Regions from separate parts of the Kribbella qitaiheensis genome, predicted to be linked through region 1. Evidence: riboswitches for the same ligand, from Rfam matches in the RefSeq annotation. Region 1 holds a riboswitch; each other region holds the start of a gene.

Region 1 (9,883 bases):
CCGCCCTCGATCCGGACCCGGAGCATGAAGTACTTGTCGTCCAGCTCCTCCGGCTCCAGCGTCGCGGTCTTGCCGCCGTCGATGCCGGGCTTGCGCTGGGTGTAGAGACCCCACCAGCGGAACCGGCCACGCAGATCGGCCGGGTCGATCGAGTCGAACCCGCGGTGCGCATAGACGTTCTCGATCCGGGCCCGGACGTTCAGGCCATCGTCGTTCTTCTTGTTCTCTTCGTTCTTGTTCAGCGGCTCGCGATAGCCGAGCGCCCACTGGCCTTCGCCCTTGCCCTTGCGCGGGCGGGCTGCCTTACGAGGGGGATCGGTGCGGGGAGCAGAGGTGACGCCAGTCATCCGGAACGGTCCTTGTCTGCTAGAGACAGGTGCGTCCGCGCTGAGCGAGCTCGAAGCGTCGTCGATTCGATTCGGGTCTGCGCGGTGCGCACCCAGCGGTGATCAGAGATCGGGGGCCATCAACTGGCCCGCAGGGTGGCTGTCAGAGCATCGAAGGACAACAGATGGCGCTGCGCATACGACCGAGGTCGATGTGAATCCGACCTACGAGATGAGTCGAGCGGGCAGCGAGCATGCTGATAAGACTCGGCTCAGTTCGCCCGTAAATCAACTCCCATTCCTGCATCGTGAGACGCAATCTCAAATAATGGATAAGTCTAGCAGCGTGGTCGAGATTGATTCGCGCTCGAATCGTGATCTGCAAGAGCTCTTGCGCAAGACTTCTTGTGGAAAGTAGTCTCGCCGTCATGACTCCTGCCAACCGCCGTTCGGCCGATGCCTCCGTGATCGCCGCGATTCACCACCCGCTCCGCCGCCGGCTGATCGACCTGCTCGGGGTCGACGGCCCGGCGACCGCGTCCCGGCTGGCGGAGTCGACCGGGGAGCTGGTCGGCAACATCAGTCATCACCTGAAAGTTCTGGCCGCCGCGGGCGTGATCGAGGAGGCGCCCGAGCTCGCCAAGAACCGCCGCGAGCGGTGGTGGCGCAGCGCCAAGGCGTCGTACTCGTGGTCGATCGCCGACGCCGGCGGAGACCCGGCGGGGGAGCTGGTCGCGGCTACCGCCGAGGAGGCGAATCTCGGGCATCACACGGCCAAAGTTCGGCAATGGTTCGACCGGCGGACCGGGTACGACGAGGCCTGGGTGCGGGCGGCTTTCGCGACCGAGAGTTGGGTCACACTGACGCCGGAGCGGCTTGCCGAGCTCGGTTCGCGGATCAGCGAACTGATCCAGGAGTACGTCGAGACGCCGGATTCCGGACCGGGTGCGCAGTCCGGGTTCGTCTTCGCGCACGGTGTACCGGCCCGGCCATGAGCGGGAAGGTGGAGGCCGGAGCGAGTGGCGGGGCGGAGACGGCGTCGGCTGAAGAGGGGGCGGCCGAGGTGGTGTTTCCGCCGTTGTCGCGGGATCGGCGGGTGCAGGGGTGGATCGTCTCGAACGCGGTCTCACAGACCGGCGACGTCGCCTGGTACATCGGACTGGCCTGGAGCGCCGCCCAGGTGACGACCCCTGCGGGCGCCGGCCTGGTGATGGGCATTGGCGCGCTGCCGAAGGCGCTCACCCTCCTGTACGGCGGTGCGCTGGCGGACCGGATCGACGCGCGCCGGACCATGATCGTGGCCAACCTCGGGCGAATCCTGGTGCTGTCACTGGCAGCCGCGTTCATCGGGATGTGGGGCGTCTCGCTGCCCTTGCTGCTTGTCGTGGCGGTGGTGTTCGGCGCGGTGGATGCGATCTACGGACCGGCGGCCGGCACGCTGCCGCGCCGGATGGTCCAGCGCGATGACCTGGTGAAACTCGCGGCGGGCAACCAGTTGGCGAACCGGCTGGCCGTGTTCGTGGGTGCTCCGCTCGGCGGTCTGGTGGTGGCGCATGGCGGGCTCGCCTCGGTGATGGTTGTGGATGCGGTGTCGTTCGCGGTGATCGCCGTGGGGTTGGTGGCCGTGGTGAAGCCGCGGTTGCCGCAGCCCCCAGCGTCGGGCGCATCGGTGCTGACGGATCTGCGCGAAGGGTTCGGGTACCTGCGCCGGTCCGTCTCGGCGCGCACGTTGGTGATCGCGTTCTTCGGGCTGAATCTGTGCGTCGGGCCGGTGCTAGCGGTCGGATTGGTGCAGCGGACTCACAGTGCAGGGTGGGGAGCTGGATCGCTTGGGCTGTTCCAGGCCTGCTCGGGCGTCGCAGCGGCCGTCGGAGCGTTGTTGGCGATGCGGTGGAAGCCGCGGAACCTCGCCCGGACCGGGTTGCTGGTGCTGATCCTTCAGGCGGCTGGGTGTGCAGCGATCGGGTACGTACCTCGGGGTGGCGTGTTCGCGGCGATGGCGACGATCGGGTTCACTGCCGGGCTCGCGTCGGCGCAGTTGTCGGCGGCATTCCAGCAGACGATCGACCCGGCGTACCTCGGCCGCACGAGCAGCATCACCAGCCTCTCCGACGAAGCCCTGATGCCGGTCGCGATGACCACCTTCGGCTTCCTCATCAGCCTCACCTCGATTGGTATCGCGTGTCTGGCGATCGGGGCCGTCTTCGCCCTGTTGATGGTCTGGTCGGCCGCTCGACTCAACGCGGCAGGCTGATCTCTTGCCGGTGGGAGGGCGAGTCGCTAGCGTGTGCTCGCGCTCGGCGCGGCCGAATTGGCGCTTGCCGCGCAGAAGGTCCGGGATGGCCGGGCCGGCGGCTGGGTGCGTCAATCGGCTTACTGGGCAGGCGAATACCGCGAGCAGGAAGCCGGTGGCGACACTCTGAACCTGTACGACGTGAGCGCTCGCGGATGCGGATCGCCGTCTACCCCCTTACCCGCTGAACGGTTCGGCTGCTGGGCTTACTCGGGTGGCGAGGTCGGGGTAGTTGATGACCAAGCCGGCGAGGTCTAGTTGCAGGTCTGCTTGGTATCCGCTGTCGGTGCTGGTGTAGCGAACCCGCGACCCGGACTCGTTGGAGTTCAGATGCTGATAGCGCTGTGGTGAGAGATGCACGGCCAGGTCCGGGAGGGACACCCAGGCCATCAGGAAGTCGACTGTTCCCGGCTGGCGGTGTAGGTGGTGACGGCGGACGGGCATGAGGTTGGTGAGAGGGGAGTAGGCCAGGTCGCAGTCGAGTGCACCGCTAACCGCGGTCAGGTCTCCGCCTGGTGGTGGCAGGGCTACCTCCCCCTCGCTGGATGAGGTGGCCTGCCAGTTGCCGGATCCGTCCGAGCCGAGCTCGAGCCGACGAATCCAGCCTTCGCCGGCGGCTGTGAGGTGCAGGCGGCGGGTCACCCATCGCGCGCCGGTCTCGAGTTCGTAGTCCACCCGGTAGGGGAGCGGATCGATGCCGAGCTGGGTGCCGGTCGCGCTCAACCGGTCCTCGCCCAGCTCCAATTGGACCGCTTCCGCGCGCCACGAGTCGGTACCGCTCCACAGCAGCATCATCGTCACACCATGCCACCCCGTCGGTTCGCCGACGGCTGCTTCAGGTTGCGGGGTGCTGGGATCGCCAGTTCTTGATCAGCTGGTTGAGGTCTTCGCTGATGAAGGCGAAGAAGTCGGAGGCTTCCAGGAGGCGGAGCCCGACCGGCGTCTCGGGGCCGAAGAGGTCGGCGCCGGCCCCGGGTGCTGGATTCCCATTCGCCGAGGGCGTTGTTGCGTCGTTCGAGGATCGAGGCGAAGACGTCGTCGCGGATGCGGTAGTGGTCCTTGCGGGAACCGGGTAGCCGCTCGCGGGAGATGAAGGCAACCTGGATCAGCTGCCGGACGGCGCCCGAGACCGCGGGCTGGCTGATCTGGAGCGTCTCGGCGAGCTCGGAGGCCGTCATCGTGCCGGTCGGGCTGACCAGCATCCGGCCCATCACGCGGGCCGACATCGACGGGACGCCGCTGTTCGCCATCACGCTCGCGAAGCGCTCGACGAACTGGCTGACCGCTTCTGGGGACGGTTCCTGGGACATGTCGACAGACTACCGGAATCTGATCTATCGCAAGTATCACAGAGTTCTGAGATTTTGGATTTCATGACCACTTCATCCGCAGCCGAGGCCGGGCCGGCCACCCTCACGGGCGGTCGAGAAGGGCGTGGGCCCTGGTCTGGCGGTCGCGGCCAAGACCGGCTCGGCCGAGCTACTCACCTCGGTCCGCGAGGCGTTCATGACCAGCTTCGGTACGACGATGTGGGTCTCGGCCGGCATCGGCGTCGCGGGCGCAGTGCCGGCCGCAGCGCTGATGCCGAAGCGAGCGGCGAAGCCTTCCGAGGTTGCTCCGATCGGGATCTCCTCGAACACCTGACAGGCCGCCGTGAGCGCCTCCGTATGCCAGAGCTTGGCCAGGTGCCGTGGGATCAATTCGAGCCTGATGGAAAGGGGGTCATGAACTCTGTGCTTCGATCCATTAACCGGTTAACGTACTTGCGCGCCCGGTGACCGGCCGGTCGCGGACAGGAGCCGCGGATGAATCGGATGAAAGACGGGCTCGGGCCGGGAACGATCGCAGCGCGGGCCGGGGCCCCACCGGCAGAGCCTGCCGGTCCACTGGTCGTCTCACCTGAGTTCGCCACGGCGTACCACCAGGATCTGGATGACGTCGCCCCGGTGCGTTACGGCCGGTGGGGGCACCGCTCGGCCGACCACCTCGAGGAGGTGCTCGGGGCGCTCGACCGTGGCCGCTCGGTCGTCTTCAACAGCGGGATGGCGGCGGTCTCGGCCGTACTGCTCGCGTTGCTGCGGCCGTCCGATCGCCTGGTGCTGTTCGAGGGCGGGACCTACTACGAAACCAGGCAGATCGCCGATCAGCTGGCCGGGCGGGGCATCGAGGTCCAGGTGCTCAAAGCCATGGCCGAGTTGCCCGCGGCGGTCGTCGGAGCCCGCCTGGTGGTGGTCGAGTCACCGAGCAATCCGCTCCTCGATCTCTACGACCTGCGCGAGATCGCGCGGATCGCGCACGCTGCCGGAGCCTTGGTCGCCGTCGATAATTCGGTCGCCTCGCCGCTGGGTCAGTGTCCGTTGGACCTCGGCGCGGATTTGGCGATGTGCAGCGATGCCAAGGTCGTCGGCGGCCACCACGACCTCGTGCTGGGTCACGTCAGCAGCCGTGATGCCGAGTTGCTGACGGCGCTGCAGGACTGGCGTTATCTGCACGGCGGGATCCCGTCGGCTTTCACCTGCTGGCTGGCGTTGCGGTCGATCGGGACACTGGAGTTGCGAGTGCAACGGCAGAACGCGAATGCGGGAGCTCTGGTGAAGCTCCTCGCGACGCGGCCCGAGGTGACCGGTTTGCGTTGGCCAGGGTCGCCCGCTGATCCGCAGTATCCGTTGGCGGCCCGGCAGATGATGCTCGGGGGTGGTCTGCTGGCCTTTCGGCTACCCGGCCGCCCGTACCTGCATCGGTTCCTCCGCGCGAGTCGGCTGATCGTTCCGGCCACCAGCTACGGCGGACTGCAGTCGACCGCCAACGACATCGGGGCGTGGCCGCATCTCGCGGTCCCCGCGGGCTTGGTGCGGATCTCTTGCGGCTGTGAAGATACGGCCGACCTCGTCGACGACGTCCGGGATGCACTCGACAAAGCCGCGGTGTCATGACGCATCTGCTGCTCGTCGGAGCCTGGCCGGAGCTGGCGGCCCGGCTGGTCGGTCTGCCCGGCCGCGTCACCCTGCTCCAGCTCGAGGGGATGCCCGGTGGCTCCGACCTCACGGCGTACGGGCGATGGGCCGCTGACCTCGTGACTGCGCGCTGGGATCAGCCCGCGGAGATCCTCGACATCGCCGCCGGGTTGAATCGGCGCGATCCGCTCGACGTGGTGGCCGGGTACGGCGAATTCGCGCTGCCGGCGGTCGCCGCGATCTCGGCGCAACTCGGGATCCGGTCAGTGCCGGGCCCGGTGGACCAACGGCCGGGAAAGAGCGTCCAGCGGACCCTGTTTGCTGCCGGCGGCTGCCGGCCGGTTCGGCACCTGCTGTGCTCCCGGCCGGACGAGGTACGCGCGTTCGTCGAGGCAGGCCCGGCCGTGCTCAAACCTGACCTCGGCAACGGCAGCCTGGGGGTCTTCGCTGTGGACCGGACCGATCAGATGGAGCAGGGGTGGCGGTGGGTCCGCGGCGCTGGATTGGGTGCTGTGCTGGCTGAAGAGCGTCTGTCCGGCCCGGAGTTCAGCGTTGAGACCAGATCGGTGTCCGGTCTGCACGAAGCGCTGATGGTGACCGAGAAGTTCACCTCGGGACCACCGCATTTCGTCGAGATCGGTCATGTCATGCCGGCGCGAACCGACGTGGACGAGCTCAAGGACGAGGCGGTTCGTGCCTTGTCGGCGCTGGGACACACGGACGGTCCAGCGCATGTGGAACTCATCCGGACAGATGACGGACCGAAGATCGTGGAGGTCAACCGTCGGCTGGGCGGCGACCGCATCTGGGAGCTGCTGCAGCTCAGCACCGGCATCGACGTACTTCGGCAGGTGCTGCTTGACGCACTCGACCCGAAGCCCGCTGCGGTTGGCGGCGATGCAACTGCGGCGGCAGCCATCCGCTTCGTGCACGGCAGCGAAGCGATGTTCGCCAACGGGCTGCCCGCGCGGCCGGCCGAGCCGATCGAGGCGGTAGAGGGACTGATCCGCTGGCGCTGGGAGCCGACTACGTACCACCGTCGGCTTGGCTACGTGTTGACGTACGGCGCCGATCCGACCGACGCGGTCGGCATCGCAGAGCAGGTCTGCAAGGCATTCCCAGGGTATTCACCGGCAGGCACGGTCTGAGGTTTCGACGGACACCCGAGGACGCCTGAGCAGAGCAGCGCCCGCACCGAGAGTTCCGGTGCGGGCGTTGCGGGCGCTTCGGGGGCTTGGGTCAGTTGAGGACGAGGCCAGGGTAGAGCGGGTGCTTGTCGAGCAGTTCTGCCGAGGCGGCGCGGACCTTGTCGGCGACGCCGTCGGCCAGCACGTACTTCGCCTTCGAGGGTGCGCCGGCCGAGGTCGTGGTCGGGGTGACGCTGGACAGCACGTCGACCATCAGCTCCGCGACCTTGTCGAACTCGTCGAGGCCGAAGCCGCGGGTGGTGAGCGCCGGCGTACCGATCCGGACGCCGGAGGTGTACCAGGCGCCGTTCGGATCGCGGGGAACCGCGTTCCGGTTGGTCACGATGCCCGCGTCGAGCAGGGCCGACTCGGCCTGGCGACCGGTGATCCCGTACGACGAGACGTCGAGCAGGACCAGGTGGTTCTCCGTGCCGTCCGTGACGAGCTTGACGCCACGCTTCATCAGACCCTCGGCAAGCCCGACCGCGTTGTCCGCGACGGCCTGCGCGTACGTCTTGAACTCCGGCTGCCGCGCCTCGGCAAGAGCGACGGCCTTCGCGGCCATCGTCTGGCTGAGCGGGCCGCCGAGCACCATCGGGCAACCGCGGTCGACCGCGTCGGCGTACTCGGGCTGGCAGAGCACCATGCCGCCCCGCGGGCCGCGCAGCGACTTGTGCGTGGTGGTCGTCGTGACGTGCGCGTGCGGCACCGGGTCGAAGTCGCCGGTGAAGACCTTGCCCGCGACGAGTCCGGCGAAGTGCGCCATGTCGACCATCAGGGTCGCGCCGACCTCGTCGGCGATCTCGCGCATCTTGGCGAAGTCGACCTTGCGCGGGTACGCCGAGTAGCCGGCGATCAGGATCAGCGGCTTGAACTCGCGGGCCTGCGCGGCGACCTTGTCGTAGTCGAGCAGCCCGGTCTCCGGGTCCGTTCCGTACGAGCTCTGGTGGAACATCTTGCCGGAGATGTTCGGCCGGAAGCCGTGGGTCAGGTGGCCGCCCGCGTCGAGCGACATGCCGAGCATCTTCTGGTCGCCGAGCGCCTTGCGGAGCTTGGCCCAGTCCTCGTCGGACAGGTCGTTGACGTGCTTGGCGCTCGCCTCGGCCAGCGCCGGGGACTCGATCCGGTTGGCCAGGATCGCCCAGAAGGCGACCAGGTTCGCGTCGATGCCGGAGTGCGGCTGGACGTAGGCGTGCGGCGCGTCGAAGAGCGCTTTCGCGTGATCCGCGGCGGTCTGCTCGACGGTGTCGACGTTCTGGCAGCCGGCGTAGAAGCGGTGCCCGACGGTGCCCTCGGCGTACTTGTCGGACAGCCAGTTGCCCATCGTCAGCAGCGTCGCCGGGGAGGCGTAGTTCTCACTCGCGATCAGCTTCAGCGAGGACCGCTGGTCGGCCAGTTCGGCCCGGATCGCGCCGGCGATGGTGGGTTCCACCGCGCCGATCACGGCAAGTGCGTTGGTGTACGCGGCCGACGCGGCAGCGGCGTCGAAGGGTTGAGTCATCTTCGTCTCTCTCCTGAGGTTGCACTCGGTCGCGGCACCCAGGCGCACGGTGCCGGCGTCATTTCGCTCCCCGGTGGTCAGTCCCACCTCAGCGCCAGTCGCGACCCGGTAACCCTAGCTGGTGTGGTCGCTTGCGTCCGAACAACCGTGGGGCAGGACCCTCGCGTATTCGGACGCAAGCGGTTAGAGGATGCGGTCGAGGATGGGGGCGAAGGGGGTGGTGCGGGGGAGCGTGCCGAAGACGCCACCCCAATCGCCGGCCAGGCGGGAGGCCACGAAGGCGTCCGCTACCCCGGGGGTGGAGTGACGGACCAGCAGGGATGCCTGCAGGCAGACGGCCATCCGCGCGGCGAGGCGGCGAGCGCCGGCTTCCGCGTTCTCGAGATCGGAGAGCCGCTCCAGGACGTCGGTCACGGCGGCGTCCAGGCGATGGTCGGCTCCTCGGGCGGCGCCTACCTCGGTGAGCCAGGCCTCGAGGGATTCGGGGCGCCGGAGCGCGCGCAGTACGTCGAGGGCGTTGACCGTGCCGGAGCCTTCCCAGATCGAGTTCAGCGGTGATTCGCGGAACAGCAACGGCAGCCCGGACTCCTCGACGTACCCGTTGCCGCCGAGGCATTCGAGCGCCTCCGCGACCGTGAACGAGGTTCGTTTGCAGACCCAGAACTTGGCCAGTGGCAAGGCGATCCGCCGGAACGCCGTGGCCTGCTCGTCCCCGGCGATCGAGGCGTCGACGGCTGCCGCCAGACGCATCGAGAGAGCGGTTGCTGCCTCGCTCTCGAGTGCAAGGTCCGCGAGCACGTTCTGCATCGCCGGCTTGTCCCGGAGCAGCCCGCCGAAGGCACTCCGGTACGACGTATGCCAGGTCGCCTCGACCAGCGCCCTCCGCATCAGCGAGGCCGAACCGAGCACGCAGTCGAGCCGGGTGGCCGCGACCATCTCGATGATCGTCCGTACGCCGGCGCCTTCGTCGCCGAGGCGGTAGCCGATCGTGTTGCGGAACTCCACCTCGCTGGACGCATTCGACCGGTTGCCGAGTTTGTCCTTCAGCCGCTGCAGGGCAAACGTGTTCCGGTTGCCGTCGGCAAGGACGCGCGGTACGACGAAGCAGGTCAGCCCGTCGGGCGCCTGGGCGAGCACGAGGAACACATCCACCTGCGGTGCCGAGCAGAACCACTTGTGCCCGTTGAGCACGTATTCGTTGCCCTGTCCCGAGGGCGTGGCCGTGGTCAGGTTCGCGCGCACGTCCGAACCGCCCTGCTTCTCGGTCATCCCCATCCCCGCGAGCACGCCGGACTTTTCCGCCGGCCTCAGCCGGCGTACGTCGTACGAGGTGCTGGCGAGCTTCGGGATCCATTCGGCGGCGAGCTCTTCCGAAGCGCGGAGCGCCGGTACGGCGGCGTAGGTCATCGAGATCGGGCAGCCGTGGCCGGGCTCGACCTGCGACCAGACGTAGAAGCCGGCCGCCCGGGTGAGGTGTGGCGACGGGCGTTCGCTCGTCCAGGGTGCGGCCTGGAGGCCGAAGCCGACGGCCTTCTCCATCAGCCAATGCCAGGACGGGTGGAACTCGACCTCGTCGATGCGGTTGCCGTACCGGTCGTGGGTGCGCAGAACGGGTGAGTTCT
Region 2 (9,883 bases), 500 kb from region 1:
GGGCAGCTTCACCAGGTCGACGTCGGTGATCCCGAGCTCCTCGGCGAGCTCGCGCACAACCGCGTCGTACGGGTCCTCACCCGCCGCCACGACGCCGCCGGCCGCGAAGTCGTAGTACGAGGGGTAGACGTCCTTGGTCGGGGTCCGGCGATGGACGTAGATGTCGCCGGCGCTGTTGCGGACCAGTACTCCGGTGGCGCCGTGGCGCAGGTTGTCCCGCCGCATCACCGATCTCGGCGCGCTACCACACACCCGGCCGTCGGAGTCCAGCAACGCCACGAGTTCGTCCATTTGGGCAGTCTCACATGTAACCCTGTGGACACGTCCACACCTTTAGTCGGCCTTACCGCGTAGGCTCGAAGCATGAGTGTTCGGCGGATCATGGGCACCGAGACCGAGTTCGGGATCTCGGTGCCGGGCCAGCCAGGGGCGAACCCGATGCTGACCTCCAGCCAGGTGGTCAACGGCTATGCCCAGACGCAGCCACTGGCGCGCAAGACGAGGTGGGACTTCGACGAGGAGCACCCACTGCGGGACGCGCGGGGCTTCGACCTGAGCCGGGAGGTGGCCGACTCCAGCCAGCTCACCGACGAGGAGACCGGGCTGGCCAACGTCATCCTGACCAACGGAGCGAGGTTGTACGTCGACCACGCCCACCCGGAGTACTCGGCGCCCGAGTGCACCAACCCACGCGACGTGGTGGTCTGGGACAAGGCCGGCGAGCTGGTGATCATGGAGGGCGCGCGGCAGGCCCGGCAGATCCCCGGCGCGCCACCGCTGAACCTGTACAAGAACAACACCGACAACAAGGGCGCGTCGTACGGGTCGCACGAGAACTACCTGATGCGCCGGTCCACGCCGTTCGCGTCGATCGTGCGGCACCTGACGCCGTTCTTCGTCAGCCGCCAGGTGGTCACCGGCGCCGGGCCGGGTCGGGATCGGCCAGGACGGCAACGCGCACGGGTTCCAGATCAGCCAGCGGGCGGACTACTTCGAGGTCGAGGTCGGCCTGGAGACGACGCTGAAGCGGCCGATCATCAACACCCGCGACGAGCCGCACGCGAATCCGGACCGGTACCGGCGGCTGCACGTGATCATCGGCGACGCGAACCTGTCCGAGATCTCGACGTACCTGAAGGTCGGTACGACGTCGCTGGTGCTCGCGATGATCGAGGACGGCTGGCTGACGGACGACCTGAGCGTCGACCGGCCGGTCTTCGCGCTGCACGAGATCAGCCACGACCCGAGCTGTACGCACCAGATGACGTTGAAGGACGGCCGCAAGATCAACGCCGTCCAGCTCCAGGTGGAGTATCTGGAGCAGGCCCGCAAGTACGTCGAGGACAAGTACGGCGACGACGCGGACCGGCAGACCAAGGACGTCCTGCAGCGCTGGGAGAACGTGCTCGACCAGCTGGCCACCGACCCGATGAAGCTGAGCGACCAGCTCGACTGGGTCGCCAAGCTGAAGCTGCTGCAGTCCTACCGCGACCGTGACGGCCTCGACTGGGACGACTCCAAGCTGCACCTGGTCGACCTGCAGTACGCCGATCTGCGGCCGGACAAGGGCCTGTACTACAAGCTCGTCAAGTCCGGCCGGATGCAGCGACTGGTCAGCGACGAGGAGATCCGGATGGCCGTCTCGCACCCGCCGACGGACACCCGCGCCTACTTCCGCGGCCGTTGCATGCAGCAGTACGCCGGTCAGGTGGCGGCCGCGTCCTGGGACTCGGTCATCTTCGATCTGCCCGGTAAGGAGTCATTGCAACGAATCCCGACCTTGGACCCGTTGCGCGGGACAAAAGCTCATGTCGGGGCCCTTCTTGACCAGTGCGACACCGCGAGTGACCTGGTTCGCACCATTACTGGGGGCGCTGCCGGGTAGGGTCTGCCGTAGAAAGAAAAACCACTGCGAGGGTCGGTTGGGCGGCCATCGCGGGCGGCGGTTCTAGGAGGTGTGTGCGATGGCGAAGGACGGCGGGCAGCAGCACAAGCAGCCGAAGCGTTCGACGACCGAGGAAGAGGTCACCGAGGTCAAGTCGACCGAGGACGCCGCCGAGCGCAAGGAACGGCTCGACGACGACGTGGACTCGATCCTCGACGAGATCGACGAGGTGCTGGAGGAGAACGCGGAAGAGTTCGTCCGCGGCTTCGTGCAAAAGGGTGGGGAGTGAACCGCTAGATGACATTCGATGCCTCCGGCAGGTTGCCGGAAGCCTTCCTGGTCCCAGGTGGCTCGTCCTTCATGGACTTCCTGGCCGGGCACGCGCCCGACCTGTTGCCCGGACGACGCTCCCTGGGATCGGCTGACTTTTCCGCCGACGTTCCGCACGGTACGACCATCGTCTCGGCCACCTTCCCCGGTGGCGTGCTGATGGCCGGCGACCGGCGGGCCACGATGGGCAACATCATCGCCCAGCGTGACATCGAGAAGGTCTTCCCCGCCGACGAGTACTCCGCGGTCGCGTTCGCGGGCTCGGCCGGCTTCGGAATAGAGATGGTCAGACTCTTCCAGGTCGAGCTGGAGCACTACGAGAAGCTCGAGGGCACGACGCTCAGCCTGGACGGCAAGGCGAACAGGCTGAGCGCGCTGATCCGGGGCAACCTGGCGATGGCGATGCAGGGCCTGGCCGTGGTGCCGCTGTTCGCGGGCTACGACGAGGAGATCAAGGGCGGCCGGATCTTCTCGTACGACGCCACTGGCGGGCGTTACGAGGAGCAGGCCTTCCACAGCGTCGGCTCGGGTTCGCTGTTCGCCCGGGGCGCGCTGAAGAAGCTCTACCGGCCGGACCTGACCGCGACGGAGTGTGCCACGGTCGCGGTCCAGTCCCTGATCGACGCGGCGGACGACGACTCGGCGACCGGTGGACCGGACATGCTGAGGCGGATCTTCCCGGTGATCGGCGTGGTCACGGCCGACGGCTACAAGCGACTGCCCGAGGACGAGGTGGCCTCGATCGTCGACAGCGTGTGGGCGGCCCGGCACGAGCGTCCCGACGGCCCGGCCTCCTCGCTGATCTGAGCAGCTCGCCGACCTGAGTCTGCCCGCGCTTCGAAGACAAGGATTTCCATGAGCGTTCCGTTCTACGTCTCTCCCGAACAGCTGATGCGGGACCGGGCGGACTTCGCCCGGAAGGGCATCGCCAAGGGCCGCAGCGCGATCGCACTGCAGTACGCCGACGGCATCCTGTTCGTCGCGGAGAACAGGTCACCCGCCCTGCACAAGGTGGCCGAGATCTACGACCGGATGGCGTTTGCCGCGGTCGGGCGGTACAACGAGTTCGAGAACCTGCGGATCGCCGGCGTCCGACTCGCCGACATGCGTGGGTACTCCTACGACCGGCGCGACGTGACGGGCCGGGCGCTGGCGAACGCGTACGCGCAGACGCTCGGTGCGATCTTCTCCTCCGGTGGCGAGAAGCCGCTCGAGGTGGAGATCCTGGTCGCCGAGATCGGCAACACGCCGGCTGCCGACCAGATCTACCGGCTCACCTACGACGGCTCGATCGCCGACGTGCGTGGGTACGCCGTGATGGGTGGGCCGGCCGAGCAGGTCGCCGACTACATCGGCGAGCACTATGCCGAGGGGATCTCGCTCGCGGGCGCCCTCCGGCTGGCGGTGGACGCACTCGGCCACGACGGCACCGACACCCGGCAGCTCGAGCCGGACCAGCTCGAGGTCGCCGTACTGGACCGGACCAGGTCCCAGGTGCGCAAGTTCAAGCGGATCTCCGAGGAGACGCTGGCCCGGATCCTGTCCGAGTCCAGGCCCGACACCTCGCCGTCCGAGCCGGCCGCGCACTCCGAGGCCGCCGAGTCGGTCAACGGCGGCAACTACGAGAGCGCGAGCACGGACGGTGCTTCGGCCGACGACGACGCACCGGTCGCGCCCCCGGAAGACCCGGACACCAGCAACCCGCTGTGACAGCCGAATCGACGCCCGCCGGAGAATCCCTTTCCCCGGCGGGCGACTCGGGTGGTGTGGGCTCCGGACCCAATGGGTCCCCTCGGCCTGCCGATCCGGAGCCGTGGGTGTTGCTCGAAGAGAAGCCGGGCTTCGACGGGTTCCTGACCGTGAAGTTGCGGCGGTACCGGTTGCCCGACGGGCGTGAGGTCGACTGGGACGTCTTCGGTCCGGAGCTGGACTCCGGGTTCAGCTCGGGTGTCACCGTGCTGCCGCTGACGCCGGAGGGCCGAATCGTCACGATCCGGATGTTCCGCGCCGGCCCGGACCAGGTGGTTACCAACCTGCCCGGCGGTCTCGTCGATCCGGGGGAGGACCCCGAGGCCGGTGGTCGTCGTGAGCTGGAAGAGGAGACCGGCTACACCTGCGAATCGATCGAGGTGGTGGGCTGGCTGTGGGCGAGTTCGTCGTCGGTCTTCCGTAAGTACGTAGCGATCGCTCGCGGCTGCCGTCCGGACGGGCAGCAACACCTGGACGAAACCGAGGACTGCGTCCCGGTGGAGCTCACAGTCGACGAATTCCGCACCGAACTCCGTAAGCCCGGCCAGATGACCGGCACCGACGCGGCCTACGTGGCCCTCGACCACGCCGGCCTCCTCTGACCAAGCGCCGTTCTGGCCGGGGTATTTGCGTTGCGTGACCGTTTGGGTGCGCTCTAGCGTGCGCGCATGACTGGCGACCCGTTCGGCGACGAGCGACTGGTGGAGCTGTACGACCTCGACAACCCGGACGGTGTCGATCACGCCTACTACCGTGCCCTGGCCGACGAGCTCAAGGCAACGAAGATCCTCGACTTCGGTTGCGGCACGGGCCTGCTGACCCGGTCTCTTGCAACGCCCGGTCGCGAGGTCATCGGCGTCGACCCGAGCAAGACGATGCTGGACTACGCGCGGAAACAACCCGGTGCCGAGAGCGTCACCTGGATCGACGGTGGTTCGACCGCGGTCGACCAGACCGGCGACGCCGATCTCGTGCTGAGCAGCGGCAACACGATGATGTACGTCAGCACCGAAGAGTTCCCGGCCGTCCTGGCGACCCTCGCAGAAGCTCTGAGGCCTGGCGGAGTGATCAGCTTCGAGAGCCGCAACCCGGCTGCGCGTGCGTGGGAGCAGTGGGGCCGCGACGCGACGTACGGCGAACGCGACACCTCGGTCGGCCACCTGATCGAATGGATGGAGGTCACCGAGGTCGACAACGGCCGCGTGGTCTTCGACGCCCACAACGTGTTCGAGGACGGCCGCGACACGGTCTCGACCAACGTCCTCTACTTCCGTACTGCGGAGGAGATCACCGCGGGCCTCGAAGCAGCCGGCTTCGGCTCGATCGACGCCCGGGCCGGCTGGAACGGCGAGGAACTCACCGACGCCTCCCGTCTCTTCGTCGTCAAGGCAATCAAGAAGTGACGTCACGGCAGGCACTTGAAGAGCACCTACGCGCAGTGAATGAATAGACGACGCGGATCCTTCCGCCCCGAGGAGTCGCCATGCCACGCCGCCGTCTGACGCTGCTCACGGTGCTCGCCATCGCCGTCCACTCCCTCGCCCTCATCCCCGCCGCCGAGGCCGCCGTGCCGAAGGTCAACCTGACACCCGAACCGCAGCAGCCCAACCGGCTTCCTCCACTCCGGCGCCCTCGCGTGGTCGGCCGATGGCGAGAGCTGGACCGAGCTGACCCGCGGCACGACGGCCGAAGTACGAGTCACCGCAGCGGCAGGCACCCAGGCCCGGTACGTCCGGTATCGCGCGCTGGCGCCCAACCCGTCGTACTGGATGGTGGTTCGCGAGTTCGCAGTACAGGTGACTGACGGCTCGGAACTGGTGCTGACGGCAAGCGGCACTCCGGCCGGCTCGGCACTGCCGGCTGCGGTCGATGGAGACACCAGTACTGCGTACGCGGCCGCCGGCGGGCCGGTTGCCGGTGACGCGCTGACGGTGACTGCGTCGGTCCCGACGAAGGTAGACCGAGTCACGGTGTTGCAGCGGACCGACGCGGCAGCTAAGTGTCGGCTGGAGATCAGGACGCCTGCAGGCTGGGAGTCGCTCGGTGCTCTTCGGGGTGCCTATACCGCAGTACAGGTTGATGGCCGGGAGATCGAGGCGGTCCGGGTGGTGTGGTCGGCCGGAACCGGCGCACCGCAGGTGGCCGAAGTGATCCTGCGCAAAGCCGAGGTGAATCCCACCCGATCCGGCGGGTAAACTCCGAGGCGGACCGCGACTGGCGTTCGGGTGGATCACCACCGGGGAGCGGTTCGCCGGAGTTTCCGGCCGAAGCCGCGCGCCTGGGTGACCGACCTGTTCGTCGACGCCCGAAGGAGCGCGCCATGACCTCGACCGAAACCACTGCCCGCCTGATGATCGGCACCAACCTTGCCGCCGAGATGGTGGCGAAGGCGGCTGAGCGGGCCAAGAAGCTGCAGGACGAAACCGGTGTCCAGCCGTGTCTGGCGGCCGTGCTGGTGGGGGATGACCCGGCCTCCGCGACCTACGTCCGGATGAAGCAGAACCGCAGCAAGAAGGCCGGGATCGCGTCGCGGAGCGTAATACTGCCTGCGGAGACCACGACCGAGGAACTCGTCGCGGAGCTGACGAAGCTCTCGAACGATCCCGAGGTGCACGGGATCCTGCTGCAGCACCCGGTGCCGGCGCAGATCGACGAGCGGGCCGCGTTCGAGGCGATCAACCCGGCCAAGGATGTCGACGGCGTCACCATGCACGCGTTCGCGGCGATGGCGTTCGGCGAGCCGGGCTTCCGGTCCTGCACCCCCGGCGGGATCATCCGGCTGCTCGAGGCGTACGACGTACCGCTGGAAGGCGCGCACGCCGTCGTCATCGGCCGCAGCCCGATTCTCGGCAAGCCGGTCGGAATGTTGCTGCTGGCATCGAACGCCACCGTCACCTACACCCACTCGAGAACCCGCGACCTCGCGGACATCGTCCGGACCGCCGACATCGTGGTCGCGGCGGTCGGCAAGGCGAACTTCGTCCGGGGTGACTGGCTGAAGCCCGGCGCGGTGGTGATCGATGCCGGATACAACGAAGGCAACGTCGGTGACGTCCACTTCGAGGAGGCCGCCCAGGTGGCGAGCCTGATCACCCCGGTACCCGGCGGTGTCGGCCCGATGACCATTTCGTTGCTGCTGGAGCAGACCGTCGACGCCGCGGAACGGCTCCGTTAGGGGCAGAATGCGAGACGGACAGGCAGCCGATCCGGGAACTGGCTAGGGTTGGCTGGCTGAGTAAAGGCGAACTAGGAGGCAGGCACTGTGGCGGTACGGGCGATCCGGGGAGCCACCCAGCTCGAGAAGGATGAGCGCGAGCATCTGCTCGAGCGATCCGCGGAGCTGGTCCGGGCGGTGCTGCAGGCGAACGATCTCGAGTCCGAGGATCTGATCAGCATCCTGTTCACGGTCACGCCGGACCTGCATTCGGAGTTTCCCGCGGTGGCCGGCCGGCAGATCGGCCTGACCGACGTACCGCTGATGTGCATGCAGGAGATCGACGTGCCGCACGCGCTGCCGCGAGTGGTCCGGATGATGGTGCACGCGGAGTCGGCGCGGTCGCGGGAGAAGATCCAGCACGTCTACCTGCATGGTGCGGTCAGCCTCCGGCCGGACCTGACGGGTGCCCAGTGACCGAGCTCCGCGGACCGGTCCGGATCGTCGGCACCGGACTGATCGGTACGTCGATCGGCCTCGCGCTCGCACGACTCGGTGTCGTCGTCGAGGTCGTCGACGCCGATCCTGACAACGCGCTGATGGCCGAGCGGATCGGGGCCGGCTCGCGGCTGGTCCAGATCGAGCCGCAGCTGGTCGTCGTCGCCGTGCCGCCCGATCACGTCGGCGCGGTGGTGGCGGAGCAGCTCAAGCAGACCGATGCGATCGTCACCGACGCCGCCAGCGTGAAGTCGAAGCCGCTGGCCGAGGCACGCGCACTCAGCTCGGCCGAGGACCTCACCCGGTACGTCGGCAGCCACCCGATGGCCGGTTCCGAGCGCAACGGCCCGCTGGCCGGCCGTGCGGACCTTTTCGACGGTGCGACCTGGGCGATCACGCCGCACGAGACCAGCTCTCCCGAGGCCGTCGAGCTCGTACGGCGGCTCGCCGAGGCCGCCGGCGCGCGCACTGTCGAGCTGTCCGTCGGAGACCACGACCTCGCGGTGGCCCGCGTCTCCCATCTGCCGCAGCTGATGTCGTCCCTCGCGGCCGGCACCCTGGTCGACGCCCCGGCGGCGCACCTGGAGCTGTCCGGCCAGGGCGTTCGTGACGTCACCCGGATCGCGGCCAGCGACCCCGGCCTGTGGACCCAGATCGTCTCGGCCAACTCGCCGGCCCTGAGCGGCCTGCTGGAAGGGATTCGCGACGAGCTGGACCGGCTACTCATTGCCCTGGGCAAGGAAGAGTCGGCCGAGGAGGTCACCGCAGTACTGAACCGTGGCGTCTCCGGCGCCGTCCGGGTGCCTGGCAAGCACGGCGCACCGCACATCGAGCTCGTTCCGGTGCTCGTCACGATTCCCGACCGGCCCGGTCAGCTGGCCCGGCTGTTCAACGACGCGGCCGCTTCCGGCGCGAACGTCGAGGACCTGCGGATCGACCACAGCCCCGGCCGCCCGGTCGGTGAGGTCGAGCTGGACGTCAAGCCGGACTCGGTCGAGCAGCTGGTCCGGGTACTGACCGAGCGTGGCTGGGCCGTGCACCGGTAACCTCTGGCCATGATCATCGCTGTCGACGGCCCGAGCGGTTCCGGTAAATCGAGCACGGCCCGCGGTGTCGCGACCAGGTTGGGCCTGCAGTACCTCGACACCGGCGCGATGTACCGCGCGGTCACCTGGTCCGTCCTCGAGCACGGGATCGACCCGGCGAACACCGAAACGGCCGCCGCCCGGGCCCGCGATCTGGAGCTGGCGATCTCCACCGATCCGCAGCACCAGACGATCGGCGCCGACGGGACTGACGTCACCGAGGCGATCCGGGACCCGCGGATCAGCGCGGCCGTGAGCAAGGTCGCTGCCACCAATCTGGACATCCGGGCCGAGCTGATCAGCCGGCAGCAGGCGATCATCGCCGCCGCCCAGCCGACCGGCGGGATCGTCGTCGAGGGCCGGGACATCGCCACCGTGGTGGCCCCGGAGGCCGAGCTGAAGGTCGTGCTGATCGCCGACCAGGAGGCCCGGATGGCCCGCCGCAAGGCGGAGCTGGCCGAGGGTGCCGTGTCGGCCGAGCAGCTCCGGGACCAGATCGTCCGCCGCGACGCCGACGACTCGACCGTCGCCCAGTTCCTGGTGGCCTCCGACGGGGCCGTCACCGTCGATTCCACTCATCTTTCGCTGGAGGAGGTCATCGACGTGATCTGCCGGCTGGCGAAGGAGGCCGAGGCCGCCCCTCGCGACCGGGAGTCATGACAGCCGAACTCACCGGCCACCGGGAGCTCCCGCGCACCGATGACCTGGATCCGCTGCCGTACCGGCTGGGCCTGCCGCTGCGCTGGCTGATCGGTCACTACTTCCGTCAACGCTACGACCTGACCGTGCACCGCGAGGACCTGTTCCCGCGCACCGGCCCGGTGCTGGTGGCCCCGAACCACCTGGGTCTCCTGGACGGACCCCTGCTAGGCGCGATCGCACCCCGGATGGTGCACCAGCTCGGCAAGATCGAGGCCTTCACCGGGTTGCAGGGCAAAGTGCTGGTGAGGGTCGGCCAGATCCCGATCGACCGGTCCGCGTACGACGTACTGGCGGTCCGCCGGGCAATCCAGGTCCTGCGCGGGGGCCGGGCACTGACCATCTACCCGGAGGGGGCCCGCGGACCGGGGGACTTCCGGCGGATTCGGACCGGGGTGGCCTACCTGGCCGCCGTGACCGGTACGCCGATCCTGCCGGTGGCCCTGCTCGGAACCAGGCAGCCGGGCGGTGACGTGGACCTGT
Region 3 (9,883 bases), 120 kb from region 1:
ATCGCGACCGCGTCCGAGGACGCCAGGAACCCGCGCAAGACGGTCCCGCAGGGCATGCTGCTCGGCGTCGGCGCCGTCACCATCCTGTACGTCGCGATGGCGGTGGTGCTGGTCGGTCTGCGGCCGTACGCCCTGCTCGGTGGCGCCGCACCGGTCTCCGAGGCGATGGACGCGGTCGGGGTCGGCTGGGCTGCCGATGTGGTCAACCTCGGAGCCCTACTCGCGTTGATGACCGTGATCATGGTGGTGCTGATCGCTCAGAGCCGGGTGCTGTTCAACATGGGTCGTGACGGGCTGCTGCCGAAGAGCCTGGGCCGGGTCAGCCGGGTCTACTCCTCGCCCGCCCGTGCCGCCAGCGCGGCAGGCGTCGCGGCTGTCGTCCTCACCCTGTACCCGAAGGTGGTCGACCTCGAAGAGCTGCTCGTCATCGGTGCCCTGTTCTGCTTCGCCTTCTGTGCGGTCGGCGTGCTCAGGCTCCGGCGGACCGAGCCGAACCTCGAGCGTGGCTTCCGGGTGCCGATGGTGCCGCTCGTCCCGCTGCTCTCGCTCGGCGCGACGCTGTGGCTGATGCTCAACCTGAAGACGAGCACCTGGTGGATGTTCATCGTCTGGATGGTCTTCGGCCTCGCCGTGTACGGCCTCTACGGCCGCTGGCACAGCCGGCTGGCGAACGAGGAGAGCTGGGACTTCGAGATCGGTGACACCGATCCGGGCCGCGGCGGCCTGCAGGCGATCCGGCCCATCGACACGCCGGACACCTCCGAGCTCCGGGCGGTCCGTACGCCGCCCAAGTCCAACCGCGGCAAGCACATGCGCAACTGAGCCAGTTGTCCACAGGCTCGAACTCGGAGCTGAAATCGGCGGCGATCCCGGCATGTTCTTAGCCGGAGGTGGTCACCGATGCGAGTCACGGAAGCAGTCGGGCGGTACGGCGAGGAGCTCGCCGCGAAGTATCTGGTAGCCGCCGGTTTCGCCATTCTGGAGCGGAACTGGCGCTGCGAGCTGGGCGAGATCGACATCGTCGCCCGGGACGGCGACACCCTGGTCGTCTGCGAGGTGAAGACCCGGCGGGGCCTGAACTACGGCTCTCCGCTGGAGTCCATCACCTACCGCAAACTCGCGACGCTGCGCGGTCTGGCCGGCCGCTGGCTGCATCAGCACAGCATGCGGCCACCGCAGGTGCGGATAGATGTCGTCGCCGTCCTCATCCCGCACGGCAGCCGGCCGACCGTCGAGCACGTCAAGGGCGTGGCCTGATGCCCCTTGCTCAGGCGTGGTCCGTCGCCCTGGTCGGCCTGGAAGGGCACCTCGTCGAGATCGAGGCCGACATCGCGCAGGGACTGCCGAAAACGACTCTGATCGGCTTGCCGGACACCTCGTTGTCAGAGGCAAGAGATCGGGTGCGCGCCGCGGTCGTCAATTCCGGCGAGCGGTTCCCGGACCGCAAGGTGACCATCGGCCTGTCCCCCGCCACCCTGCCCAAGACCGGCTCGCACTACGACGTCGCGATCGCCTGCGCCCTGCTGGCCGCCGCCGGTGTCGTCGAAGGCGAGCGGCTGCGACAGGTTGCGATTATCGGCGAGCTCGGTCTCGACGGCCGGGTCCGCGAGGTGCGCGGAGCGCTCGCGATGACGCTGGCGGCGGCCCGTTCCGGCTTCGAGCGGATCGTCGTTCCGGAGTTGAACGCGGGTGAGGCGCGGCTGGTGCCCGGGATCTCGGTCTACGGCGTCCGTTCACTGCGCCAGGTGCTCGCCATTCTCCGTGGAGCCGAGGTTCCCGACGAGGAGCCGCCCCGGGCCGAGCCAAGGCTGCTCTCCGAATCGCTGACCCGCGTTCCCGAAGTGGATCTCGACGATGTGCTCGGTCAGCACGAGGGCCGGCGTGCGATCGAAGCTGCCGCCGCCGGCGGTCATCACCTCTACCTCCACGGTCCGCCCGGCTCGGGCAAGACGATGCTCGCTGAACGCCTGGCCGGCCTGATGCCGGACCTCAGCACCGACGACTCGCTGGAGGTGTCGGCGGTGCATTCGCTCGCCGGCCTCCTCACCGGCGACGCCGAGCTCGTGGTCAGGCCGCCCTTCATCGCACCACACCACACCGCTTCTCTGGCCAGCCTGGTCGGCGGCGGCTCGGGGATGCCTCGTCCCGGAGCCATCAGCTGTGCCCACCGGGGCATCCTCTTCATCGACGAGGCGCCGGAGATGCATCCGCTGACCCTCGACACCCTGCGCCAGCCGCTGGAGTCCGGGTTCATCGAGGTGCACCGGGCGGCCGCCGTTGCGAAGTTCCCGGCCAGGTTCATGCTCGTGCTCGCGGCCAATCCCTGTCCCTGCGGCCAGTCCGGTACGCCGTACGGGATCTGCAGTTGCACTCCGCAGGTCCTCACCCGCTACCGGCAACGGATCAGCGGACCGATCAAGGACCGGCTCGACATCCAGCGTCAGATCCTGCCCGCAACGCGTGGAGGACAGAACGGCGAGAAGCCAGAGTCCACCGCCGTCGTCGCCGAGCGGGTGAAAGCCGCCCGTGACCGGCAGACCTTCCGCTACCGCGATACCGGCTGGTTGCTGAACAGCCAGGTCCCCGGACCGCTGCTCAGACGGCAGTTCCAGCTCGACCCCGACAGCCAGAAGATGCTCGAGAGCCTCTACACCGAAGGCCGCCTCACCGCCCGCGGCTTCGACCGCGTCGTCCGCCTCGCCTGGACCCTCGCCGACCTCGAAGGCGCCAACCAGCCAACCCCCGACCTAACCCACCAGGCCTACCAACTCCGCAGCGGCGAACCCCTGACCCCTTTAGCCGACCACAGACCAATCAGGTGACCCCAAGACCACCCCACCCCTCACCCGCGTGGCGCCGCCCCAACTAACCGGCGCTCGCTCCTCACCCTCGTAGCCGCCCACCCGATACCTCAAGCCCCGCTCTGCCCACCAGCGCCGAATCCCCGCACTCCTTCTCATCGCCCTACTAGCCGACCACCGACCCATCAGGGGAACCCAACGTGACAACCCCAACCTGTCCCTCGGCCGACCTTTTCGTCCCGGGCCTCCACCCCCACGCCGAGCCCGAATCCGCCCCCGGCTCCCCAGCCTGCACCCACGCCTCCGCCTCCCCGGCCTGCACCCACGCCTGCACCTCCGCCTCCGCCCCCGTCGTCGGCTGTCTCAGTTGGCGGGCACGTGGGTGACTTGGAGCGGGTGGCGCGGGCTGGGTTGTCGCGGGTGGTGGAGCCGGGGGATCCGGCGGCGCTGGAGGCGTTCGATGGACTGTCTGCGCTTGAGGTCTGGGAGTTGCTCCAGACCGGTACGCCGCGGGTGGAGCGGTGGGCGGCTCGGCTTGCCAGCACGAATCCGGAGCGGGATCTGGAGCGAGCGCAAGCAGTGGGCGGGCGGTTTGTCATTCCGGGTGATGACGAGTGGCCGGAGCAGATCGAGGTGCTCGCTCATGCCGGACAGCAGGCACGTCGGGGCGGAGTGCCTTTCGGGATCTGGGTCCGCGGCGAGGCCAACCTCCGGCAAGCACTGGCGAAGTCCGTTGCCGTCGTCGGATCCCGCGCGTGTTCGTCGTACGGCGAGCACGCTGCCGCGGAGCTTGCTGCCGGGCTGGCTGACAACGAGGTGACCGTGGTTTCGGGCGGTGCGTACGGGATCGATGCCGCCGCTCACCGCGGCGCACTTGCCGCCGCGGGTCTGACCATCGCCGTCCTCGCCTGCGGTGTGGACGTTTCCTACCCGAAGCGCAACACCGCGCTGTTCGACCGTATCGCCGCTGAAGGGCTGATCGTGAGCGAGTTGCCACCCGGCTGCTCGCCGACCAAGTTGCGGTTCCTTGCCCGGAATCGGCTGATCGCGGCCGGCACGCTCGGGACCTTGGTGGTCGAGGCCGCAGTGCGAAGTGGCGCCCTGAACAGCGCCGGCTGGGCCGAGCAGTGTGGGCGAGCCGTGCTGGCAGTGCCCGGACCGATCACCTCGCGAATGTCCGAGGGGGCGCACCTCCTGGTCCGGGAACGCAACGCGCTGCTGGTCACCAGCATCGCGGACATCCTCGAAGCGATCTCTCCACTCGGGACCGCGCTGACCTCGTACCCCCACGCCCCCGACGAACCAACTGACGGTTTCGACCTCGAGGTCCGACGCACTCTCGACGCCGTGCCCGTCCTCAGACCCGTACCCACCCTCCGCATCGCCGTCACCGCCGGTCTCGACGCCGAGACAGTCAAGGAGTGCCTCGAAACCCTCGCCGACGCCGACCTCGTCGAACAGCTGCCCGCCGGTTGGCGCCTGTCCCCCACCCACCGCCGCGCCCTCGGCGGCACCTGAGCAAGTCGGAGATCCGCGCGCTCGGCGGCACCTGAGCAAGTCGGAGATCCGCGCTCGGCGGCACCTGAGGCAAGCTGAAGATCCGCGCTCGGCGTCGTCCTCGGTGTCACGCTCGCCGGTAGGCGGTCCGAGATCCGAACGGGTGAACCCGAGCCGTTCGGCGACACCAGAACTTGTGCGTGAACTGCCCGAAAGATGGCGTGTGGACCGCATAATTGGAGGCACCGACCACCTGGAGGGCGGACAATCTGGCGGGGGCCGATGAGCAGGAGAAGCGCCGATGAGCGGCATCGATGACGGGTACGGCGAGAACACTGCCGACGTATTCGCGGAACTGGCCATCGAGCTGCATCAGAGCGACGGTGTCGAGGAGACGGTCGAGGCCGTCCTGCAGTTCGCCCTGCAAGCCGTCAACTGCACCCAGGCCGGCCTGGCCCTGGCCCAGCGCGGCGGACGGATAGAGATCGCGGCCGTCACCGGGCCTGTCGTGGAGACCGTCTATCAGCTCCAGATCGACACCGGGGAAGGCCCGCTGATCGACACGCTCCGCGGTGGCCACACCATGCTCATCAGGGACGCCGGGACCGAGACTCGCTGGCCCGAATGGGGCACCAAGATCACCGAACTCGGCCTCCGCACGGTCCTGCACATCGCGCTCCAGGTCAACGACCGCATCGGCGGCGTGCTCAGCCTGTACAGCCGCGAACCGGACGCCTTCGACGATGACGACGACGCGGTCGCGCACATCCTTGCCCGGCATGCCGCGATCGCGGTCGCCACCGCCCGCCACGAGGAGACCATGAACCTGGCCGTCGACGCGCGGAAGCTGGTCGGGCAGGCGATGGGGATTCTGATGGAGCGGTACGAGGTGGACGGTGACCGCGCCTTCGCGATCCTGCGCCGCTACTCCCAGGACACCAACACCAAGCTTCGCGACGTTGCTCTGAGGCTGGTCGACACCCGCAAGCTGTCTTCGCCCGATCCTGTCGGACCGGACCACAAGTCACCCCCCGCCAGTCGCTGACGACCGGCAAGGGGCACCTGCGGCTCGTCCGGCTGTCCGGACGAGGGGTCGGCCCACGCCGCTGTTTTCCAACGACTGGACCTCGAACATCTGGCCGCTCGAGCCGCCGGACTCCGTGCTCACCCAGTGCCCGACTCCTGGAATCTCAACCAGAGCAGGCTGTTCGGGCCCGTGGTCGAGCCGGTCCACCACGCGGCGCCGGCTCCCTGCGATGAGAAAGCGGCGGCCGGCTCGTCTCAACAACCATGACGATCCAGCACCGGGCTTTCGGCGTCCCGGCCGCCGGGTAGGGTCGGGGCGAGTCGCGACTGGCGAGGGTGGGACACCACCGGGGAGTGGCTCGCCATCCGAGTGTGAGCGTCGACCGCCTGGGCGCTTCTTCAGCGAGATTCGACTGAGGAGGCCGAGACGTGGACCTGCGGTATGGGATCAACCCCGGACAGGCGGCGACCGCCGTACCGGTGACCGCCGGCAAGTGGCCGGTGCGGGTGGTGAACGGAGAGCCATCCTTTACCAACCTGCTTGATGCACTGAACGCCTGGCAGTTGGTGCGCGAGGCGAGTCAGGCCCTTGGGAAGCCGGCGGCGACGTCCTTCAAGCACGTCTCCCCCGCCGGTGCCGCCGTCGCGGGGCCTGTCGACGAGGTCATGGCCAGCCTGTACGGCGTGGACGGCAGCCGCGTCGGTGAACTCACCAGTGCGTACCTGCGCGCACGTGATGCCGACCCGAAGTCGTCGTACGGCGACTTCGCGGCTGTGTCCCACCCGGTCGACCTGGAGTTGGCCGACGTGCTGGCCGGTCTGGTCTGTGACGGCATCATCGCGCCCGGGTACGAGCCGGGAACGGTTGAACGGCTCAGCGCGAAGAAGAAGGGGCGATTCCTGGTCATGGAGATCGACCAGGCATTCGTGCCGCCGCGGGAAGAGGCTCGGGAGGTGTTCGGCGTACGGCTGAGTCAGGAGCGGCCCCGGAGTTCGGAGGCCGCACTGGAGCAGGTCACGGGCGATGTTCTGCCGGATGAGGCTGTGGAGGATCTCAGGCTGGGCATGGCGGTGTTGCGGTATACGCAGTCCAACTCGGTCTGTTACGTGCGAGGCGGGATGACTATCGGGATCGGGGCCGGGCAGCAGTCGCGGGTGGATTGCACTCGGCTCGCCGGGGCGAAGGCCGACATCTGGTGGCTCAGGCGGCATCCGGCGGTCCGCGAGCTGGCGTTTGGGGAGGAAGTGCGGCGCCAGGATCGGATCAACTGGCAGGTTCGCTGGTGCGAAGGCGACCTGACGGCGGAGGAACTCCAACGGCTGAAGCACGATCTGGCCAGACCAGCCGGACCAGCCGGACCAGCGGAGGCTTTCGGGCAGCGCGAGGAGGCGCAAGGGCTCGATTGGCGCACGGAGTGGCTACGGGGTCTTGAGCGGGTCGCCTTCGTGTCCGATGGAGCGCTGCCGTTTCGCGACAATGTCGATCACGCTCACCGGCACGGAGTGCGCTTCATCGCTGAGTCGGGTGGGTCGGTCAGGTCGGACGAGGTGGCGGCTGCCTGTCGTGAGTACGGGATCAGCCTCGCCCGCACCGGCGTCAGGCTGTTTCATCACTGACGCAGCAACAACGCACAACGCAACCCGGGCACGAGTGCGCCCGGGGTGCGAGTGGTCAGCGGCCGAAGTCGGAGTCCTTGGGGACTTCCAGGTCGGATTTCGCGAGTTCTTCGATGTTGACGTCGCGGAAGGTGACCACCTTCGCGTTCTTCACGAACCGGGCCGAGCGGTAGACGTCCCAGACCCAGGCATCGGCCATCGTCACCTCGAAGTAGACGTCACCGCCTTCGGTACGGACTTTCAGGTCTACCGCGTTGCACAGGTAGAAGCGCCGCTCGGTCTCCACGACGTACTTGAAGATCCCGACGACGTCTTTGTACTCCCGATAGAGCTGTAGCTCCATATCGGTCTCGTACTTCTCAAGGTCGTCAGCGCTCATCGGCTCTCCACTCCGGTGGGACTGGTCACATTCTGTCCCATATCGGGCCGCAGACTGCGGCGGACATTCTCGAACCGCCGTCGATGTTGCGGACACGGGCCGTATTCGTCCAGCGCCGCCTGGTGTTCAGGCGTGCAGTACCCCTTGTGAACCGCGAAGTCGTACTGCGGATACACCTCGTGCCAGTGCTCCATGATCCGGTCCCGGGTCACCTTGGCGATCACCGAGGCGGCCGCGATGCACGCTGCCACCCGGTCACCCTTCCAGATCGCCAGCCCCGGCACGCCGAGGCCGTCGACGCCGAACCCGTCGGTCAGCACGTACGACGGGCGCTCGTCGAGCCGGAACAGGGCCCGGCGGAGCGCCTCGACGTTCGCGACGTGCATGCCGAGCCGATCGCACTCGGCCGCTTCGATCGAGACGACGGACCAGGCCAGCGCCCGGTCGCGGATCTGCTCGTAGCAGCGGTCCCGGGCCTTCGCGGTGAGCAGCTTGGAGTCGGCCAGTTCGGGGATCTGGCCGCGCTTTCCGTCCGGCAGGATCACCGCGGCCGCCACCAGCGGGCCGGCGCACGGACCACGGCCCGCCTCGTCGACGCCGGCGATCGGGTCCAGGCCGACCCGGCGCAGGGCACGCTCGTAGCCGTACAGCCCGGCGTCCCGCCGGATGGTGCTGCCCCTGGGCAGTGCACTCATCGGCGAACCACTCACTTAGGGGGTGGGGTGAGGGAGATCGAAGGTTTGTCCGGCGGCGGCGCGGCCGCCGCGGGAAGAGCTTTGAAGGTGTCCGGGATCCCGAGTTTGTCGAACCGGTTGGCCGGCCAGACAATCAGGATCGCGCGTCCGGTGACCTTGTCCAACGGGACGAAGGCGGCGTCACCAGGCGCGCCACCGTCGGGGGCCGGTGTCGCTCAGGTGCACCCGGGAGTCGCCGGACTCGGACCGGTGGTCACCCATCACGAAGACGCGACCGGCCGGCACGGTGACCTGGAACTCCATCGCCGACGGCGCGTCACCGGGGAACAGATAGCTGGTCTCGTCGAGCGGCTTGCCGTTCACCATCAGCCGGCCCTTGGAGTCGCAGCAGGCCACCTTGTCGCCCGGCATGCCGATCAGGCGCTTGATCAGGTGCCCGTGGCTGGAGTCCGGCAGCAGACCGACGACCTCGAAAAACCGCCCGACCGAGCCGCGCTTCTGGCCGCTCTCCTCCTGGCCCAGCCAGCCGCCCGGATCCTCGAAGACGACCACGTCGCCGCGCTGGACATCGGTGAGCTTCTCGACCACGACCCGGTCACCGACCAGCAGCGTGTTCTGCATCGACTCGCTCGGGATGATGAACATCTGGCCGACGAAAGCGCGCAGGATCGACGAGACGATCAGAGCACCGACCACGATCAGCACGAACTCGCGACCCGCGGCCGCGAGCCCCGAGCGGTGGGGTGATTTCTGTTTCGTCGCAGTCGGTGTCTCAGTCACTTCTTCAGCCCCGGCTTCTTGAAGGTTTCCGGAGGACGCAGCATCGTCATCCGGTCAGACGGCCAGATTACGCAACAGGCCCGGCCAACCACGTTCTCGACAGGAACGAATCCTCCGCCGGGGCCGCCCATGTGGGCACGGGAGTCGGCGGACTCGGCTCGATTGTCGCCCATCACCCAAAGATGACCGGGTGGGACAACCACATCGAAGGGCTGCAGAGAGGGTTTGGCGTCCTTCAGCAGGTACTCCTGCTCGTCCAGCGGGATCTTGTTCACCATGATCCGGCCGGAGCGGTCACAGCAGATCACCCGGTCGCCGGCGACGCCGATCACCCGTTTGACCAGATGACCCTCACCGCTGCGCGGCAGGATGCCGACGAACTCGCCGATCTGCCGGACCGTGCCGGGAGCCTTCTGCTCCTCGTTCAGCCAGTGACCGGGATCCTTGAAGACGATGATGTCGCCCCGGTCGACGTCGCGATGCAGATAGCTGACCTTCTCGGCCAGGATCCGGTCGTTCGTCGTGAGCGTGTCGTACATCGACTCCGAGGGCACGTAGAAGGCCTCGGCCACGAAGAGCCGCAAGACGACCGTGATGACCAACGCGAGCACCGTCACGGTGGTCATCTCGACGAGCAGGCTCAGCAGCGGATTCCGCTGCTTGAGCCTACGGTGACGTCCCTTGCTGCGACGTGCTCTCCTGGCGACCGGGCGAGCGCGAGTCGCAGTGCTCGGCGCCATACTTTGACCGTCGTTACTAGACGATCAGGAGGCCGGGAGGTTGTCCCGCTTCTCCTTGATCTTGGCTGCCTTGCCGCGCAGCTCACGCAGGTAGTACAGCTTGGCGCGACGCACGTCGCCGCGGCTGACGAGCTCGACCTTCTCGACGATCGGGGTGTGCATCGGGAAGGTGCGCTCGACGCCGACGCCGAAGCTGACCTTGCGGACCGTGAAGGTCTCCTGCAGGCCACCACCGTGGCGGCGGATCACGACACCCTTGAACACCTGGACGCGGGACCGGCTGCCTTCGATGACCTTCACGTGCACGTTCACGGTGTCACCAGCGCGGAAGGCCGGGATGTCGTCGCG

Evidence for each region. A riboswitch is a leader RNA that binds a small molecule or an ion and turns the genes downstream of it on or off. The one in region 1 is predicted to bind ZMP and ZTP.
Region 2: it holds a riboswitch for ZMP and ZTP, as region 1 does, so the genes downstream of both, F1D05_RS03145 (bifunctional 5,10-methylenetetrahydrofolate dehydrogenase/5,10-methenyltetrahydrofolate cyclohydrolase) here and F1D05_RS05500 (glycine hydroxymethyltransferase) in region 1, are expected to answer to the same signal.
Region 3: it holds a riboswitch for ZMP and ZTP, as region 1 does, so the genes downstream of both, F1D05_RS06060 (phosphoribosylaminoimidazolecarboxamide formyltransferase) here and F1D05_RS05500 (glycine hydroxymethyltransferase) in region 1, are expected to answer to the same signal.

Annotation. Positions count from the first base shown of each region.
Region 1 is NZ_CP043661.1:1,223,445-1,233,327, reverse strand. Features, by position in the region: partial or broken gene F1D05_RS05540 (nitrite/sulfite reductase) at 1-347, opposite strand, end outside; gene F1D05_RS05535 (ArsR/SmtB family transcription factor) at 755-1,321, shown strand; gene F1D05_RS05530 (MFS transporter) at 1,318-2,580, shown strand; gene F1D05_RS05525 (putative glycolipid-binding domain-containing protein) at 2,797-3,414, opposite strand; gene F1D05_RS05520 (GbsR/MarR family transcriptional regulator) at 3,417-3,929, opposite strand; gene F1D05_RS05515 (hypothetical protein) at 4,054-4,263, shown strand; gene F1D05_RS05510 (aminotransferase class I/II-fold pyridoxal phosphate-dependent enzyme) at 4,425-5,552, shown strand; gene F1D05_RS05505 (ATP-grasp domain-containing protein) at 5,549-6,721, shown strand; gene F1D05_RS05500 (glycine hydroxymethyltransferase) at 6,813-8,303, opposite strand; ZMP/ZTP riboswitch at 8,291-8,373, opposite strand; gene F1D05_RS05495 (acyl-CoA dehydrogenase family protein) at 8,445-9,883, opposite strand, start outside.
Region 2 is NZ_CP043661.1:728,429-738,311, forward strand. Features, by position in the region: gene F1D05_RS03105 (NUDIX hydrolase) at 1-291, opposite strand, end outside; partial or broken gene dop (depupylase/deamidase Dop) at 364-1,885, shown strand; gene F1D05_RS03115 (ubiquitin-like protein Pup) at 1,965-2,174, shown strand; gene prcB (proteasome subunit beta) at 2,183-3,022, shown strand; gene prcA (proteasome subunit alpha) at 3,071-3,925, shown strand; gene F1D05_RS03130 (NUDIX hydrolase) at 4,033-4,566, shown strand; gene F1D05_RS03135 (class I SAM-dependent methyltransferase) at 4,633-5,367, shown strand; gene F1D05_RS03140 (hypothetical protein) at 5,734-6,159, shown strand; ZMP/ZTP riboswitch at 6,165-6,255, shown strand; gene F1D05_RS03145 (bifunctional 5,10-methylenetetrahydrofolate dehydrogenase/5,10-methenyltetrahydrofolate cyclohydrolase) at 6,285-7,139, shown strand; gene aroH (chorismate mutase) at 7,227-7,595, shown strand; gene F1D05_RS03155 (prephenate dehydrogenase) at 7,592-8,662, shown strand; gene cmk ((d)CMP kinase) at 8,672-9,361, shown strand; gene F1D05_RS03165 (lysophospholipid acyltransferase family protein) at 9,358-9,883, shown strand, end outside.
Region 3 is NZ_CP043661.1:1,344,070-1,353,952, forward strand. Features, by position in the region: gene F1D05_RS41830 (APC family permease) at 1-822, shown strand, start outside; gene F1D05_RS06040 (YraN family protein) at 901-1,257, shown strand; gene F1D05_RS06045 (YifB family Mg chelatase-like AAA ATPase) at 1,257-2,822, shown strand; gene dprA (DNA-processing protein DprA) at 3,180-4,319, shown strand; gene F1D05_RS06055 (GAF and ANTAR domain-containing protein) at 4,600-5,343, shown strand; ZMP/ZTP riboswitch at 5,638-5,724, shown strand; gene F1D05_RS06060 (phosphoribosylaminoimidazolecarboxamide formyltransferase) at 5,754-6,941, shown strand; gene F1D05_RS06065 (DUF2469 domain-containing protein) at 6,997-7,320, opposite strand; gene F1D05_RS06070 (ribonuclease HII) at 7,317-8,015, opposite strand; gene F1D05_RS42835 (hypothetical protein) at 8,027-8,179, opposite strand; gene lepB (signal peptidase I) at 8,196-8,795, opposite strand; gene lepB (signal peptidase I) at 8,792-9,535, opposite strand; gene rplS (50S ribosomal protein L19) at 9,560-9,883, opposite strand, start outside.